4 regions of the Streptomyces sp. TM32 genome follow, and region 1 is predicted to be linked to each of the others. Evidence: riboswitches for the same ligand, from Rfam matches in the RefSeq annotation. Region 1 holds a riboswitch; each other region holds the start of a gene.

What was found. A riboswitch is a leader RNA that binds a small molecule or an ion and turns the genes downstream of it on or off. The one in region 1 is predicted to bind cyclic di-AMP.
Region 2: it holds a riboswitch for cyclic di-AMP, as region 1 does, so the genes downstream of both, EST92_RS17605 (C40 family peptidase) here and EST92_RS03895 (NlpC/P60 family protein) in region 1, are expected to answer to the same signal.
Region 3: it holds a riboswitch for cyclic di-AMP, as region 1 does, so the genes downstream of both, EST92_RS18125 (transglycosylase family protein) here and EST92_RS03895 (NlpC/P60 family protein) in region 1, are expected to answer to the same signal.
Region 4: it holds a riboswitch for cyclic di-AMP, as region 1 does, so the genes downstream of both, EST92_RS14015 (M23 family metallopeptidase) here and EST92_RS03895 (NlpC/P60 family protein) in region 1, are expected to answer to the same signal.

Annotation. Positions count from the first base shown of each region.
Region 1 is NZ_SDIG01000009.1:15,348-19,648, forward strand. Features, by position in the region: gene EST92_RS03890 (8-amino-7-oxononanoate synthase) at 91-1,305, shown strand; gene EST92_RS03895 (NlpC/P60 family protein) at 1,425-1,898, opposite strand; cyclic di-AMP (ydaO/yuaA leader) riboswitch at 1,903-2,105, opposite strand; gene EST92_RS03900 (hypothetical protein) at 2,381-2,689, opposite strand; gene EST92_RS03905 (ATP-dependent Clp protease proteolytic subunit) at 2,696-3,331, opposite strand; gene EST92_RS03915 (hypothetical protein) at 4,246-4,301, opposite strand, start outside.
Region 2 is NZ_SDIG01000073.1:5,265-9,565, forward strand. Features, by position in the region: gene EST92_RS17600 (hypothetical protein) at 1-265, shown strand, start outside; gene EST92_RS17605 (C40 family peptidase) at 481-1,617, opposite strand; cyclic di-AMP (ydaO/yuaA leader) riboswitch at 1,625-1,809, opposite strand; gene pcrA (DNA helicase PcrA) at 2,095-4,301, shown strand, end outside.
Region 3 is NZ_SDIG01000077.1:6,814-11,114, reverse strand. Features, by position in the region: gene eno (phosphopyruvate hydratase) at 1-901, opposite strand, end outside; gene EST92_RS18125 (transglycosylase family protein) at 1,240-1,905, opposite strand; cyclic di-AMP (ydaO/yuaA leader) riboswitch at 1,913-2,121, opposite strand; gene EST92_RS18120 (transglycosylase family protein) at 2,332-3,348, opposite strand; gene EST92_RS18115 (cytochrome P450) at 3,653-4,301, opposite strand, start outside.
Region 4 is NZ_SDIG01000048.1:30,219-34,519, forward strand. Features, by position in the region: gene EST92_RS14010 (pitrilysin family protein) at 1-1,351, shown strand, start outside; cyclic di-AMP (ydaO/yuaA leader) riboswitch at 1,560-1,716, shown strand; gene EST92_RS14015 (M23 family metallopeptidase) at 1,729-2,508, shown strand; gene EST92_RS14020 (GntR family transcriptional regulator) at 2,795-3,484, shown strand; gene EST92_RS14025 (HPr family phosphocarrier protein) at 3,875-4,156, opposite strand.

The DNA.
Region 1 (4,301 bases):
GGTGTGTGTATCGCCACACTGTGGGCCCTCGGAACGACCGCTAACGTCTAGCAACAGCCCACAATCGAGGCCCACGGACGAAGGACGCCGATGCCGCAGGACTCCGCCCCCACGCTGCTCCGCGAGGGCTCGCCGGCCGCCCCCGCCGGGCCCCGCCGGCCGCCCCACGGAGCCGCCTTCGACTGGCTGGATGAAGCCCGCGACGCGCGCCGGCGCGCCGGACTCACCCGCACCCTGCGTCCCCGCCCGGCCGACCACCCGCTGCTCGACCTGGCCGGCAACGACTACCTCGGACTCGCCCGGCATCCCGAGGTCACCCGTGGCGCGGCGGCGGCCGCACACCGCTGGGGCGCGGGCGCCACCGGCTCCCGGCTGGTGACCGGCAGCACCGAACTGCATGCCCGGCTGGAGGCGGAACTCGCCGCTTTCTGCGGCTTCGAGGCCGCTTTGGTGTTGTCGTCCGGTTATACCGCCAATCTCGCCGCGGTCACCGCGCTCACCGCCGCCGGCACCCTGGTCGTCTCCGACGCGGGCAACCACGCCTCCCTCATCGACGGCTGCCGGCTCTCCCGGGCCCGCACCGAAGTGGTCCCGCATGCCGACCCCAAGGCCGTAGGCGCCGCGCTGAGCGGTCATGACGGCCGGGCACTCGCCGTGACCGACTCGGTGTTCTCGGTCGACGGTGACGCCGCCCCGCTCCCCGCCCTCGCCGAGGTCTGCCGAATGCGGGCCGCCGCCCTGCTCGTCGATGACGCACACGGCCTGGGCGTCCTCGGCGAGGGCGGTCGCGGCGCGCTGTGGGCGGCCGGGCTCGCCGGTGACGCCGATGTGGTGACCACCGTGACGCTCTCCAAGTCGCTGGGCTCCCAGGGCGGTGCGGTCCTCGGCCCGGCCCGGGTCATCGAGCACCTGGTCAACACCGCCCGGTCGTTCATCTTCGACACCGGTCTCGCCCCGGCGGCGGCCGGCGGCGCGCTCGCCGCGCTGCGGCTGCTGGGCCGTGAACCCCAGCGCGCCGCCCGGGCCGGGCAGGTCGCACGGAAGCTGCACGAGCGGCTCACCGCGGCGGGTCTGGTCGCGGTGCGGCCGGACGCCGCGGTGGTCTCGGTACGCGCCCCCTCACCGGAGGCGGCGGTCGGCTGGGCCGCCGACTGCCGCGCGGCCGGACTCGTCGTCGGCTGCTTCCGGCCCCCGTCCGTTCCCGACGGGATCTCCCGGCTGCGGCTGACCGCCCGCGCGGACCTGACGGACGACCAGATCGACGCGGCGGTCGGCACGATCCTGGCCACGGCGCCGGCTGTCTGACCCGGGGCGCGCAGCAGCGCTTGTCCGACGAACGGCACGTGCGGCCCGACCGGTCGGCCAGGTCGGCCACCTGGCCCACCACCGCCGGTACTTGACGGCTTGTAGGACGAGCGCGCAGGTCAGCGCACCCGCCCGTACCAGACCCCGGGGCTCCAGATCCGTTCCAGTCGCACCGTGCTCCCGGCCTTGGGGGCGTGCCACATCCGGCCGTTCCCGGCGTAGATGCCCACGTGGTAAATGCCGTTGGCCGAATGGAAGAAGACCAGGTCGCCGCGTCGCCGGGCGCCGGACGGGACATGCCGGGTGCGGCTGTACTGCGCGGCGGCCGTACGGGGCAGGGCCCGGCCGGCACGCAGGAACGAGTACAGCGTCAGCCCGGAACAGTCGAAGGCGTCCGGCCCTTGGGCCCCGTACTGGTACGGGGAGCCCCGCTTGGAGGCGGCGACCCGCAGCGCGTGTGCGGACACGGATGCGGCTTCGGCGCCCCCGGTGGTTCCCGGGGTGATGGTCGTCCCGCCGAGCGTGACGAGTGTCAGAGCGGTGACGGTGCCGGCGCGCGCCAGCAGATTCGGCGTATGCATGCGCACAGTCATGCGCAAACCCTTCGTCAGCCGCCTGCGAAGGAAGACCTGTCGGGTTCGGGCAGGCGAAGATGCCCGGCCGTGCGTACGGCTTCACCCCAAGGAGTCCGCCGGCCCGTGAAGGCCGTGGACCCCGTCCTGCTCGGGTCCTCCGCTCCCGCCGATCCAAGAACGTCGACCGGACATCCGGACGGCGGCGGGATTAGGCGCCCGTCCGGACCGCCCCGTCGCTGTGGCGGGGTCTTGTCGTCGAAGGGATCCTCACGCACCCGGCGCCCAAACTCCGAGCTGAAAATGCCGTATGTGAGATGGGTCACATTTGGCCTGAATGGTGGGATTTGTTCCTCAAGGTGTCAGGGTCCCGGCTGTCGCGCGCCCCGGACCAGGAGCGAAACATCCGGGACCCGAGAAATTCCGGATGAACCGGCAATTCGGGGGTGGTTCGCAACGGGTGTGCGCGCTACGCCGTATGGGCAGCCCTGCCGCGTGTCGCGTCAACGCTCCGCGGGCGGCGGCACGGCGACGAGCCCGGCCCGCCGTTCGCCGTCCAGCACCCGCAGCGCCCGTGCCAGCGTGTCGTGGTGCAGTTCGCTCTCGCCGCGTTGGTGCATCAGCGTCAGCGCGTCCCGCAGTCCGGCAGCCGTGCCGACCAGTGCCTGGGCCGCACGCAGCCCGCTGTAGGTGCCGCCGCCGCGGGCCGGGTTGATACGGCCCAGCAGATCGAGCACCTCCAGATAGCGGTCGATCAACTCACCCTCGGCACGTGTGAGGGCGGGCAGTGGCGGGAGTTCGGGGGGCAGCATCCGGCGTCACCGCGCAACGAGGGGGCGTGCCGACTGCTTGCGGTGCCGGGTGAGGCCGTCGATCAGGCCGTACTCCTGGGCGGCGTGGGCGTCGAAGATCTTGTCGCGCTCGATGTCGGCGGCGATCCGCTCGCGGGGCTGGCCGGTGTGCCGCGCGAGCATCTCCTCCAACATCTCGCGGGTGCGCAGCAGTTCCTCCGCCTGGATCTGCAGATCGGTGGCCTGGCCCTGGATCGGCTCATGGAGCGACGGCTGATGGATCAGCACCCGGGCGCCGGGCAGCGCCAGCCGCTTTCCGGGGGCGCCGGCGGCCAACAGCACCGCGGCGGCGGAGGCAGCCTGCCCCAGGCAGACGGTCTGCACGTCGCACGAGACGAAGTTCATCGTGTCGTAGATGGCGGTCATCGCGGTGAGCGAGCCGCCGGGGGAGTTGATGTAGAGCGAGATGTCCTGCTCGGGCGCGGCGTGTTCGAGGTGGACGAGCTGCGCCATCACATCGTTGGCGGACGCGTCGTCGACCGGGGTGCCCAGGAAGATGATGCGCTCGCTGAGCAGCTTGGAGTACGGGTCCATGGTGCGCGTGCCCTGGGAGGTGCGCTCGGTGAACTCCGGAAGGACATAGCGGGCCGTCGGTGGCAGCATGCGTGCTCCTCTCTCCGTAATAAATGTACAGGACGTACATCCGTAGGAATGAGAGCAGATTCTGGTGACCAGCTACAAGTCCCAGGTCAGAGGCTGTTTCAACTGTTCGCTGAGGGCGGATGTCTCGGAGCTGTGGCACGAGGTGGAGACCCTTCGGATGACCGGGCGGGTCGTCGAGCGCTCGATCGACGAGATGGACCGCCCGCGGGTATCCAAGGACGCCGCCCTGCGGATCCCCCGACCGAGCCGGTGGCCAGGCGCTGTTCACCGGCTGGGGTGGCGAGCCGGCGACCTGTCGCAAGTTCGCCCTCACCGCACGGAACTACACCGCATCGAAATCGATGTCGCAGGTCGGACTCAGGGTGAAGCTCCATCGCTCGGGGAGGGCATGCCGCCCGCTCAGCGCCCGCGCCCACGCAGCCCGCGCCTGCTCCCCGCAGCTGACGACCCGCACTGCCGTGCCGAGACCGAGCCCGCTGCCCTCCGCCATGCTGGGCCTGCCCCGCCCGGCGCACGGCCGCTCCCGCCACCAGGCCCGATGAGTTGAGGTTTACGCGCCTTGTGCGCCCTGACCCTGCGACGGCACCCGTCCGGCGTGCGGTTTCCCTGCTCGATTGACCGCATCGAGGCCGTCACGGGCCACGACGTCGACTGCGCCTACCGGGGCCCGCGGCGCCCTCGACGAGCCATACACCCAACTGGTCGATGTGCACCGCGAGTTGGCCCGGTCCGAGACCGGCGTGGCCTTCCACCACAGGTGCCTTGCTGGGCATCCCGCCGCACCGGCCCGGCTGTGGCGCGCGCGCCAGCGGAACGGCCGCCCGAGACCGGCTTCCCGCCCGTCGATCCCGCCACCCTCGCCCTCACACAAGCGGTGCAACCACCCGCAGCGAGCGTACGTCGGAGAGCGAGGATCACTCCTGCCGGTCCCGTTCCGCAGCTTGTTCGCGGTAGTACGTGCGCCAGACCA
Region 2 (4,301 bases), on a different contig from region 1:
GGGCGCGGGCACCGCCCGCTTCGTGCCGGCCATGCTGCACGGCGCGCTGACGATGCTGGTCACCGGCGTCGCGCTGGTCGGCCTCAACCAGGCCGAGGGCCACCACGTCAACACCATCAAGATCGGCATCAAGATGGCCGTGCTGGTGGTGATCCTGGCGCTGGTCTACGTCAAGCGGGACGAGGAGACGGTCGCCAAGCCGCTCTTCGGCGCGGTCGGGGCGCTGACCGTGGCCAACATCTTCATCGCGGTGCTCTGGACCTGAGCGGCGCAAGCGGACCACCGCCCCCAAGGGTGCAAGCGGACCACCGCCCCAAGGGCGCAAGCGGACCACCGCCCCAAGGGCGCCGGCGGGCCCCCGCCCCGAAACAGCACACCGCGCGGTCCTCGCACTCCGGATCCGGAGGCGATGGCCGCGCGGTGGCGTGTGGGGGGTGGCCGTGGGGGGTGGTTCGGTGGGGGAGCATCGGGCGCCGGGCCTCAGCCCGGGCGGACGCTCCCGTAGATCGGCATGTAGTAGATCGACTCCTCCCGGACGCTGGCGCCCGGGTGCGGGGCGTGGATCATCTTGCCGCCGCCTATGTACATCCCGACGTGGCTGATGTCGTCGAAGAAGAAGACCAGGTCACCGGGTTGCAGATCCTTGGTGGCCACCCGCTGGCCGACCTTGACCTGGTCCCAGGTGGTCCGCGGCAGCGTGACGCCGGCCGCCTTCCACGCCGCCTGCGTCAGCCCCGAGCAGTCGTAGGAGCTGGGTCCGGTGGCGCCCCAGACGTACGGCTTGCCGATCTGGGCGCGGGCGAACGCGAGCGCCTTCTCGGCCTTGGTGGAGGACGAGTCGCCGGTCGAGCTGCCACCGGTCTGGCCGCCCGTCGAACCACCACCCGTCTGCTGCCGCTGGCGCTCGCGCTCCTGCTGCCTGCGCGCCTCTTCCTCGGCCTTGCGCTTGGCGGCCGCCTCCTTCTGGCGCTCCAGCTCGGCCAGCCGCGCCTTCTCCTGGGCGGTCAGCCGGGACAGCAGCTGACGGGCCTCGGACAGCTTGTCCTGGACGGAGCGCTTGGACTCCTTGAGGGAGGCCTGGGACTTCTGCAGACGCTCCAGGCTGTCGGTCGCCGAGGCCCGCTGGCGCGCCGCGGCGGCCGCCTGCTCCTGGTAGTCGGTGACGGCCTGCTTCTCCCGGCTGGTCAGCCGCTCCATGAGATGGCTGCGGTCGAAGAACTGCTGCGGGTCCTTGGCGAGCATCAGCTGCGCCGTCGGGTTCATCCCGCCGGTGCGGTACTGCGCCGAGGCGAACATGCCCAGCTGGTGCCGGGAGCGGTTCATCTGCTCGGCGCGCTTGGCGGCGGCATCGAGCAGGCCGTCGACGGTGTGGCGCTGTGCGTCGGCGCGCTCCTTGGCCCCGTTGTACTTCTCGGTGGCCAGCTCGGCCTGGTGGTAGAGGTCGTCGACCTTCTTCTTGACCTCTTCGATGGTGGGCTTGGGCGCTCGGGGAGCCGCGTCGGCGGACTGCGAGAGCAGGGTGACCGACGCGAGGGCTGCGGTGGTGAGCCCGGCAGCCGTGCGGCGGCCTCCGGGCGAGGCGAGGACGCTGGTGCGCGGCTTGCGATGGGACGCCAAGGCCGGCAACTCCTTCCGTGGACCGCCTACCGGGTTAGCTGTCGGGTTCGGGCGGTGTCGATGACGGAAGGCTTGCCCTACGGTCCTGACGTCCGCCTGAGGCGGCCGTACGGACCGATTCACCCCGGTGGTGCTGGTGGGTCCCCGGCTCCGGGTGCCGTGGGGCAGGGCCGGACTCGGCGCGGCGGCTCGTGCGGACGCTGTCGTACGCGGGGAGGCGGGCCGCCTGAGCGAGGACGTTAGCCAACTCGTGTGGCTCCTGTGAAGGCTGATGTTCGATATGCCCGAAACCTTTTTGTGACCTGAACGCGATCCGGGGGTTGTTGTGGCAGATGTCGGATTCGGGTAGACGAGGCGCCGGCCCGGCCGCCCCGGACCCGGCACGCTGATCTGCGCACCGCCGTCGAGCCCCGAATTCCGCCGACAATCGGCACTCCGCGGCGGGCTGTCAGTGCGGCGGCCTAGACTCGGTGGGCGATGAGCAGCCTCTTTGACGACAGCTTCCTGGCGGACCTCGGCCACAAGGGCGAGGAGCCCCCGCCGCCTCCCGAGGACGAGCACGAGCCGGCCCCCGAGGAGATCCCCGACGACCTCTTCGGCGGGAAATACGACGCGCCCGGCCCCCGGGAGACGTACTACCGCGACGGCGCCGCCCGCCCCGCCGTCGATCCCGCCACGCTGCTCGAAGGGCTCAACGACGAGCAGAAGGCCGCCGTGGTGCACACCGGCGGCCCGCTGCTGATCGTCGCCGGCGCCGGCTCCGGCAAGACCCGGGTGCTCACCCACCGCATCGCTCATCTGCTGGCCGAGCGCCATGTCCACCCCGGCCAGATCCTCGCGATCACCTTCACCAACAAGGCCGCGGGCGAGATGAAGGAGCGCGTCGAGGAGCTCGTCGGCCCCCGGGCGAACGCCATGTGGGTCTCCACCTTCCACAGCGCCTGCGTCCGCATCCTGCGCCGCGAGTCCAAGAAGCTGGGCTTCACCTCGTCCTTCTCGATCTACGACGCCGCCGACTCCAAGCGCCTGATGGCCCTGGTCTGCCGTGATCTTGATCTGGACCCCAAGCGCTACCCGCCCAAGTCCTTCAGCGCGAAGATCTCCAACCTCAAGAACGAGCTCATCGACGAGGAGACCTTCGCCGGGACGGCATCCGATGGTTTCGAGAAGACGCTGGCCGAGGCGTACGCGATGTACCAGGCGCGGCTGCGCGAGGCCAACGCCCTGGACTTCGACGACATCATCATGACGACGGTCCATCTGCTCCAGGCCTTCCCCGACGTCGCCGACCACTACCGCCGCCGCTTCCGCCACGTCCTCGTCGACGAGTACCAGGACACCAACCACGCCCAGTACACCCTCGTCCGCGAGCTGGTCGGCCCCGCCGAATCCGCGGCCGAGCTGTGCGTCGTCGGTGACGCCGACCAGTCGATCTACGCCTTCCGCGGCGCCACCATCCGCAACATCCTCCAGTTCGAGGAGGACTACCCCGACGCGACCACGATCCTGCTGGAGCAGAACTACCGCTCCTCGCAGACGATCCTGTCCGCCGCCAACGCCGTCATCGAGCGCAACGAGAACCGCCGCCCCAAGAACCTCTGGACGGACGCCGGCAGCGGCCCCGGGATCACCGGCTACGTCGCCGACACCGAGCACGACGAGGCGCAGTTCGTCGCCGACGAGATCGACCGCCTGACGGACGCCGGGGACGCCAGGGCCGGCGATGTCGCCGTCTTCTACCGCACCAACGCCCAGTCCCGGGTCTTCGAGGAGATCTTCATCCGGGTCGGGCTGCCCTACAAGGTCGTCGGCGGAGTGCGCTTCTACGAGCGCAAGGAGGTCCGCGACGTCCTCGCCTATCTCCGGGTGCTCGCCAACCCCGAGGACACCGTCCCGCTGCGCCGTATCCTGAACGTCCCCAAGCGCGGCATCGGCGACCGTGCCGAGGCGATGATCGACGCCCTCTCGCTCCGCGAGAAGATCACCTTCCCGCAGGCCCTGCGCCGGGTCGACGAGGCGTACGGCATGGCGGCCCGCTCCGCCAACGCCGTCAAGCGCTTCAACGTCCTCATGGAGGAGCTGCGCACCATCGTCGAGTCCGGCGCCGGCCCGGCCACCGTCCTGGAAGCGGTCCTGGAGCGCACGGGCTATCTCGCCGAGCTCCAGGCCTCCACCGATCCGCAGGACGAGACCCGGATCGAGAACCTCCAGGAACTCGCCGCAGTGGCCCTGGAATTCGAGCAGGACCGCGGGGAAGACAACCCCGGCACCCTCGCCGACTTCCTGGAGCAGGTCGCACTGGTCGCCGACTCCGACCAGATCCCGGACGAGGACGAGGAGGGCAGCGGCGTCATCACCCTCATGACGCTGCACACCGCCAAGGGCCTGGAATTCCCGGTGGTCTTCCTGACCGGCATGGAGGACGGCGTCTTTCCGCACATGCGCGCGCTGGGCCAGACCAAGGAGCTGGAGGAGGAGCGCCGGCTGGCCTACGTCGGCATCACCCGCGCCCGCGAGCGCCTCTATGTCACCCGCTCGACGATGCGCAGCGCCTGGGGCCAGCCCTCGTACAACCCGCCCTCCCGGTTCCTGGAGGAGATCCCGGGCGAGTACGTCGAGTGGAAGCGCACCGGCCAGGCGACACCGTCCGCGTCGATGGGCGCGCTGTCGGGCGGCGGCCTCGG
Region 3 (4,301 bases), on a different contig from region 1:
GCTTGTCGGTGATGACCTTCCAGCCGGCCCAGTCGTCCTCGAACAGCGGGTCCTCGATGGAGACCAGCGGGTAGGCCGCCACCAGCTCCTCGTAGTACTCGGTCATCTCGGCGGCCGAGCGGTCCTTGCCCTCGAACTGGTACTTGCCGTCCTTGTAGAACTCGGAGGCGGCGACGTCCAGCGCGAGCGCGATGTCCTGGCCGGGGGCGTAACCGGCCTGCTTGATGGCCTCCAGGATGAGGTCGAGGGCCTCACGGTTGGAGCCCAGGTTCGGGGCGAAGCCACCCTCGTCACCGAGACCGGTGGACAGGCCGCGCTCCTTCAGGACCTTCTTGAGGGTGTGGTAGACCTCGGCGCCCCAGCGCAGCGCCTCGGAGAAGGACTCGGCGCCGATCGGGGCGATCATGAACTCCTGGATGTCCACGTTGGAGTCGGCGTGCGAGCCGCCGTTCAGGATGTTCATCATCGGGACGGGCAGGACGTGCGCGTTCGGGCCGCCCAGGTAGCGGAACAGCGGGAGGTCGCTGGCCTCGGAGGCGGCGTGCGCGACGGCGAGGGAGACGCCGAGGATGGCGTTGGCGCCGAGCGAGCCCTTGTTGTCGGTGGCGTCCAGGTCGAACATCGCCTGGTCGATCAGCCGCTGCTCGGTCGCGTCGTAGCCGACGAGCTCCGGGCCGATCTGCTCGATGACGGCCAGGACGGCCTTCTCCACGCCCTTGCCGAGGTAACGGTTCGGGTCGCCGTCACGAAGCTCGATGGCCTCGAAGGCACCGGTGGAGGCGCCGGACGGCACGGCGGCACGGCCGGTGCTGCCGTCGTCGAGGCCGACCTCGACCTCGACCGTGGGATTACCTCGCGAGTCGAGAATTTCGCGGGCTACGACGACGTCGATCGACGGCACGTTGTCTCCTTCGTGGGTGTCTGGCGTTCTGCTGCATGAGCCTAACGGCCCCGGGCGCGTCCGCCTGCCCTTGGCCCGCTCCGTGGGACGGAATTGCGGAATGAAGAGCCCAAAGGCCCAGTTCACAGGACCTTTGGGCCCTTGTTCGCCAACCGGGACAAGGTGTGGATCGCGGCCGGTCACCGGCGTGCGGTCGCAGCGGATCTCACCCGGGCGCGACCCCGGGTGTGAGAAACCCCGCCGCGGCGCGCTGGGGGAACGGCGCGCCGGGCGGGGCTGTCTCACGGAGGAAGCGGGCCCGCCGCTCGGGCCTGCCGGAGTTCCGGTGAGGAGGTGGCTCAGACGTTGAGCTTCTGGCCCGGAAGGATCAGGTTCGGGTTGCCGCCGATGACCGACTTGTTGGCCTCGTAGACCGACTTCCAGCTGGTGCCGTGCGCCTTGGCGATCTTGGCGAGGGTGTCGCCCGCCTTCACGGTGTAGTTGCCGTGGCCCATGGACTTGCGCTCGGTGGAGCGCGAGGCGCGCTTCTCGGGGGCGGCCGGGGCCTTCTTGGCCTCGGTCTTGGTGTCCTGCTGCGGGGCGGACTTGGTCTGCGCCGAGGAGCCGGAGGTGTCGACGTTCGCGGCGGGGCCGCCGGCGGTCAGGTTGCCGGCACCGGCGCAGGTCCAGGCGCCCGGCCCCTGGATGGCGAGGAGCTTCTCGGCGGCGGCGATCTGCTGGCTCTTGGAGGCCAGGTCGGCGCGCGGCGCGTACTTGGTACCGCCGGCGGCGGCCCAGCTGGAGTTGGTGAACTGCAGGCCACCGTAGTAGCCGTTACCGGTGTTGATCGACCAGTTGCCGCCGGACTCGCACTGGGCGACCTTGTCCCAGGTGCTGACGGAGGCGGCGGAGGCGGAGGTGGCGCCCATCAGCGGGACGGCCACGGCAGCACCGGCGATACCGGCGAGGGTGGCGACGCGGACGGCCTTGGAGGGACGACTGTGCTTGCCTTTGTTGATCAGCATGGTTCGTTCGTTTCCTCACCGACGCCTACGAGGTGAGCTGTCGGGTTCGGGCTGTGAGTGGCCCGGCCGTATGCGCTTCCGCATCTGGCTTCACCCCAAGCCGGTCGCCCGCTTTCACGGGCGGGGCCGGCACCTACCTTGGTTCCCCCGCTCCTGCCTACGGCGCTTGCGCGTCAACTGCCCCCGATCACCGGCAGGATTCGGCGTGTGACCGGAGGGCCCGCTTTGGCGAGCGGTCCTGACGTTAAGCAGCAACCCCCTTGGTGTTCAAACCCCACCATCTGAACCAAGTTGCCCGATTCCGATCACGAGTGGGGCACATCTCCGCAGGTGGGGGCAGGTGCGGCGAGGGTGGACGGTTCCGGGCCCCCTGAGGTCAACGAGACCCTTGTCTCACTTTCACCAAAGGGGGCGAAAGGGGATGAACTAGCCCGCGTTCTGCCCGAGATCGAGCACCTGGCCGGGCTGGATCAGGTCCGCGTCGGAGCCGATCACGCCCTCGTTGCGGTCGTAGAGCGCGGTCCAGCCGCCGGGCAGCCGGTGGGCCGTGGCGATGGCTGACAGGCTGTCACCCGGCCGCACGGTGTAGTCGCCGTCGGCCGCCGGGCCCGTACGGTGCGCGTCGCCGCCGCGCGAGGCATGCCGGCCGCCGGCGCCCCGGCCGCCGCCCTCGTCGCCCTGCCGGCCCTGACCGCTGCTCTGACCGGCTTCGTCGTCCGCACCGCCGCGGTGCCTGCCCGGTGCGGGCCGCTCCTGCGGCGTGCCGGAGGTGTCCGGGCGGCTGCCGCCGTCGGACGGGTCGGCGGACGGCGAGGGGTCCTCGTCCCGGTTGCCGGACGCGGGGTCCTCGTGCCGGCCGCCGGACGGCGCGCCGTCGGACCGGTCGGACGTGCCGGGCCGGTGGTCGGCGCGGCCGGGGTCCGGCGCGTCGGACGAGGGCGTCGACCCGGTCGACTCGTCGGACGACCGGCCACCCGGGTCGTCGCCCGGCTCGTCCTGCGTGCCCGTGGCGTCCGAGCCGTCGTGCATGCCGGAGGATCCGGGCTGGTCCCAAGGGTCCGGGGAGTCGGACCCGTCGGACGGGTCGGGCTCCGGGGTGCTGGTGCTGCCGGGGTTGACCTCCGGCGCACGGCCGTCCCGGGTCAGCCCGGCGCTCTGTGCGCAGCTGCTCCAGACGTCCGGGCCCCGGTGGTCGAGGATCGACTCGGCCACCGCGATCTGCTGGGCGCGGCTGGCGAGGTCGGGGCGCGAGGCATAGGCCGAGCCGCCGTAGTTGTCCCACATCTCCTGGGTCAGCTGGAGGCCGCCGTAGTAGCCGTTGTCCGAGGCCGCGCTCCACACCCCGGCGCTCTCGCACTGGGCGACCTTGTCCCAGGTCGTGGTGTCGGCGGCGTGGGCGCCGCTCGCGCCGAGCAGCGGCAGGGCGATGCCGGCGCCGGTCACTCCCGCCGTGACAAAGATGGCCGGTGCCTGACGGGGGCGACGGTGTCGGCCGGTCCCGGAACGCATGCGGATGCCTTTCGCGCGGTGGAGTTGTCGGACGAGTGGTCCGACGGGCTTCCGGCCGGGGCGGGCAGGGCAGCACCGTTACACCGGTTGACCGCGCCCCCGCTTCGGCCGATCGAATGAAGCCTGTCGATCGTCGATCGAAAGGTAGCCGGGGTCACGAGTAGTCACAAGCCGGTGTAGCGCAGATCACGCAATGGTCACGCGGCTGACGCGCTGTCAAATATGCCCTTGCCGCTGGTCAGGAGCGCTCGGCGGTGAACTCCACCGGCAGCGACCGCAGTCCGCGCATGATGAGCCCGCCGCGCCAGCGCAGGTCGTCGGGTTCGGCGGCGAGCCGGAGGTCCGGAAGCCGGGTCAACAGCGTGGCGAGGGCGGTCTGTCCTTCGAGCCGGGCGAGCGGCGCGCCCAGGCAGTAGTGGATGCCGTGCCCGTAGCCCAGATGCTGGTTGTCCCGCCGGGTCAGGTCGAGGACGTCCGGCTCGTCGAAGCGCTCCGGGTCGCGGTCGGCGGCGGCCAGCACCACCAGGACCGGGTCGCCCGCGGCGATCCGCTGCCCGCCCAGCGTCAGCTCCTCGGTCGCGAACCGCCAGGTCGCCAGCTCCACGGGGCCGTCGTAGCGCAGCAGTTCCTCGAGGGCGGTGCCGAGCAGGTCCAGGTCGCCCGCCTCGATCGACTTCTGCAGCAGCTCGCGCTGGGCGGGGTGGCGCAGCAGCGCGTAGATGCCGTTGCCGATGAGGTTGACGGTGGTCTCGAAGCCGGCGAAGAGCAGGATGAAGGCCATCGCGGCGACCTCGTTCTCGGTGAGGTGCTCGCCGTGGTCGGAGGCGCGGATCAGCGCGGAGATCAGGTCCTCGTCGGGCTCGGCGGTGGCCCCGAGGGTCTCGCGC
Region 4 (4,301 bases), on a different contig from region 1:
GCCCAAGCCGTGGGCCTTCCCGGCGCCCGACCGCAGCCAACTGCCCAACGGCCTCACCCTCCTGACCAGCCACCGCCCCGGTCAGCAGGTCGTCGCCGTCGAGATCAACCTCGTCGCCCCGCTGGACGCCGAACCCGAGGGCCTGGACGGCGTCGCCACGATCATGGCGCGGGCGCTGTCCGAGGGCACCGACAAGCACGACGCGGAGGAGTTCGCCGCCGAGCTGGAGCGCTGCGGCGCCACCCTGGACGCGCACGCCGACCACCCCGGTGTACGGGTCTCCCTGGAGGTGCCGGCCTCCCGGCTGCACCGCGCGCTCGGCCTGCTCGCCGACGCGCTGCGCGCCCCCGCGTTCCCGGAGAGCGAGGTCGAGCGGCTGGTCCGCAACCGCCTCGACGAGATCCCGCACGAGCTCGCCAACCCGGCCAGGCGCGCCGCGATGGCGCTGTCCAAGGAGCTGTTCCCGGCCACGGCCCGCATGTCGCGCCCGCGCCAGGGCACCGAGGAGACCGTCGCGCGCATCGACGCCGCGGCCGTCCGCGCCTTCTACGACGCCCATGTACGGCCCGCCACGGCCACCGCCGTCATCGTCGGTGACTTCACCGGCGTCGACCTGGACGCGGCGCTCGCCGACACGCTCGGCGCCTGGAGCGGCTCGACGGCCGAGCCGCTGAAGGCCGCGCCGATCGTCGCCGACGACACCGGCCGCGTGGTGGTCGTGGACCGCCCCGGCGCCGTCCAGACGCAGCTGCTCATCGGCCGGATCGGCTCCGACCGGCACGACCGGGTGTGGCCCGCGCAGGTCCTCGGCACGTACTGCCTGGGCGGCACCCTCACCTCCCGTCTGGACCGTGTGCTGCGGGAGGAGAAGGGCTACACCTACGGGGTGCGTGCGTTCGGTCAGGTGCTCCGTTCCACCGCCCCCACGTCCCCCGAGGGCGCCACGGGTGCCGCGCTGCTCGCCATCAGCGGCTCGGTGGACACCGCCTCCACCGTCCCGGCGCTCGAAGACCTGTGGAAGGTGCTGCGCACCCTCGCGGCAGAGGGACTGACCGACGACGAGCGGGATGTCGCCGTGCAGAACCTCGTCGGGGTCGCGCCGCTGAAGTACGAGACCGCGGCGGCCGTTGCGGGCACGCTGGCCGACCAGGTGGAGCAGCAACTCCCGGACGACTTCCAGGCGCAGTTGTACGCCCGCCTCGCGGAGACCGGCACGGTCGAGGCGACCGCGGCGGCGGTCAGCGCCTTCCCGGTGGACCGGCTGGTGACGGTCCTCGTGGGTGACGCGGCGCAGATCGCCGAGCCGGTCAAGGGGCTGGGCATCGGCGAGGTGACGGTCGTCAGCGGCTAGTCCGCGTGACGGAAGGTCATATATCGACAAAGCGGCTCCCGTGGCACCCACTGGCCACGGGAGCCGCTGTATGTCCGTTTTCTTACGGCTGGTTGTGCCGGTTCTTGTGGCATCCCGCACAAAAAACGGCATCTGTTTGCCCAGGGAAAGTGGCCCCGTTTAGCGTCGGTCCGGCTGTTCGTCACAAGTCCGCCACAACAGTGGCACCGGGCAGTCATCGCCGAGTCCCCGTACGGCGCGAGCCAGGGGAGCCGGGGACCCACACGTCCCTTGGGGTGAATCGGACTCCTCTCCCGAGGAGCCCGTAGGAGACCTTCCTGCTCCGAACCCGTCAGCTAACCCGGTAGGCGAGAAGGAGGGAAAGGACAAGCCCGTACATGGCGTTCATCCGTGCCACCGGGAAACACCGCCGCGCCGACCGCCCTGCCCGGACGCCCCGCAAGGTCGCCGGCATAGCCACCCTTGCGGCCGGTGGTGTGGTCGCCTCCGTGGCCTCGCCGGCGCTGGCTGCCACGGACGCGGCACCCGCCCATGACACCGGCCTGCAGCGGGCCGTCGTGCTGGGTGACGAGGTCGCCGGCCACGTCGCGGCCCAGGCCGACGCGCAGCGCGCCGCCGCGGAGTCCGCCGCCGCGCAGGCGAAGGCCGAAGCCCTGGCGAAGAAGCAGGCCGACGAGGCCAAGCGGCGCGCCGAGGCCGTCCACAAGGCCAAGGTGCGCGCCGCCCGCGACGCCGAGCGCAAGCGTCTGAACACCTTTGTCGCGCCGGTCGCCGACTCCTACGTCTCCACCGGGTACAAGGCGTCGAGCAGTCTGTGGTCCTCGGGCAGCCACACCGGCATCGACTTCCACGCCGCCTCCGGCACCAGCGTCCATGCCGTCGGTGCGGGCACCGTCGTCGAGGCGGGCTGGGGCGGCTCGTACGGCAACAACGTCGTGATCAAGATGAACGACGGTACGTACACCCAGTACGGTCACCTGTCCTCGTTCGCCGTCTCGGTCGGCCAGAAGGTCACCCGCGGTCAGCAGATCGCCCTCTCGGGTGCCACCGGCAACGTCACCGGCCCGCATCTGCACTTCGAGGCCCGTACCGGCCCCGACTACGGCTCGGACATCGACCCGATCTCCTACCTGCGCGCGCACGGCGTCAACGTCTGACCTCCCGCTCGCCGGCCCCGCCGCCAGGGAGGGAGTGCCTCGCACCGCGTCCTCCCGAAGCCCCGGTCCTGCGACCGGGGCTTCGGCGCGTGCGGCGCGGTATGTCGGAGGCGCGGCTGCCGGGCGCGGGAGTGCACCGGAGGCGAGGCCGGCTCGCCCGCGACTTCCGGCCAAAAATATCCATGAATATTCGGTGCCCGTCGGAAAATCCCCTCCGGTCGAATAGAGTCACGGAAAAGCCGCCGACCGGCGGCGTTTCCAGGGGATTACGGCGGAGGCTCGGAAGATGCGAGGCCATATTTCCGCGCATGCGGTGTGCACAGCGATTCGCGACGACATTGTCTCCGGTGCGCTGGCACCGGGGAGCCGGCTGATCGAGGAGATCCTCGCGGCCCGTTACGGCGTTTCCAGAGTGCCCATCCGTGAGGCGCTGCGGACCCTGCAGTCCGAGGGCTTCGTCACCACCCGCCACCACGCGGGGGCCTGTGTCGCCGAGCCGACCGAACAGGAGGCCGCCGATCTCCTGGACGTCCGCGCCCTGTTGGAGCCGCTGGGCGCCGCCCGCGCGGCCGCCCGCCGCAGTCCCGCCCACCTCAAGGTGCTCCGTGGTCTGGTACGCCTCGGCCGCGAGCGGGCCCGTCACGGCAATCCGGCGGACCTGCAGCAACTGGACGACTGGTTCCACGAGACGTTGGCCCAGGCGGTCGGCAGCCCCAGCCTGACGGCGCTGCTGACCCAGCTGCGGCGCAAGATCGAGTGGATGTACGCGGTGGAGCCGCCGGCCCGGGCCGGCGAGTCGTGGGACGAACACGGCGCCGTGCTGGACGCGGTGGCCCGGGGGGACGCGGAGCGGGCGCGTGCCCTGATGGCGGCCCATGTCGAGCGCTCGCTTCCGGTGTACCGGCTGCGGCGCCCGCTCAAGACCGGGGTGAGGGATCCGAAACCGCCCGTCAACACGGTGCGCGTCCGCCCTTAACAACCGTCCCGTATACAAAGAAGTCCCACACGCGAAGAAGTCGGGAAGTGTGGGACGTATGGAACGGGTTTCGGTGCGGCGAAGTGAGCTTCCCTCTCCGGCGCGTATTCCGTCGGTATTCGGATGCCCATTATTCGGCGCCGCGGATGGCGAATGGTGCGCGCTTTACGGCACCGGAATGCCATGCCTGAGGGTGCGCACTATTTCTCGCCCCTCCCGGATTTCCGGGCGGCCGGGGAATTCCGGTGCACCCACGCGGTCATGCGCGCGCGGCGACCGCGCACACCGTTGCCCCGCCTCGGACTCAGGGCGCAGTGAAACGGCCCCGCCGCGGCAACCGGTGACCGGTTGCCGCGGCGGGGCCGCCGCATACAGCAGAGCCCGAGGGGCTCAGACGGTCTCGGGGAGCTCCTCGAGACCCTCGGCGACGAGCTTGGCCAGGCGGTCGAGCGCAGCCTCGGCGCCCTCGGCGTCGGAGGCCAGCACGATCTCCTCGCCGCCCTGGGCGCCCAGGCCCAGGACCGCGAGCATGGAGGCGGCGTTCACGGGGTTGCCATCGGCCTTGGCGATCGTTATCGGGACGCCGGAGGCGGTGGCCGCACGGACGAAGATCGACGCGGGGCGGGCGTGCAGGCCCTCGGCCCAACCGACATTGACGCGGCGCTCTGCCATGGTGTTGCCCTTCAAAGTCGTGACTGTTGTCTAGACCAGTCTCTCACGGTGCCGGACGTGCTCCACCAGATGTTCGTCCTGGCCTTCGCCGCCCCTGATCCCCAAGGGAGGCCCGGCCGGCCGGGCCGTGCCGTACGGACTCGAC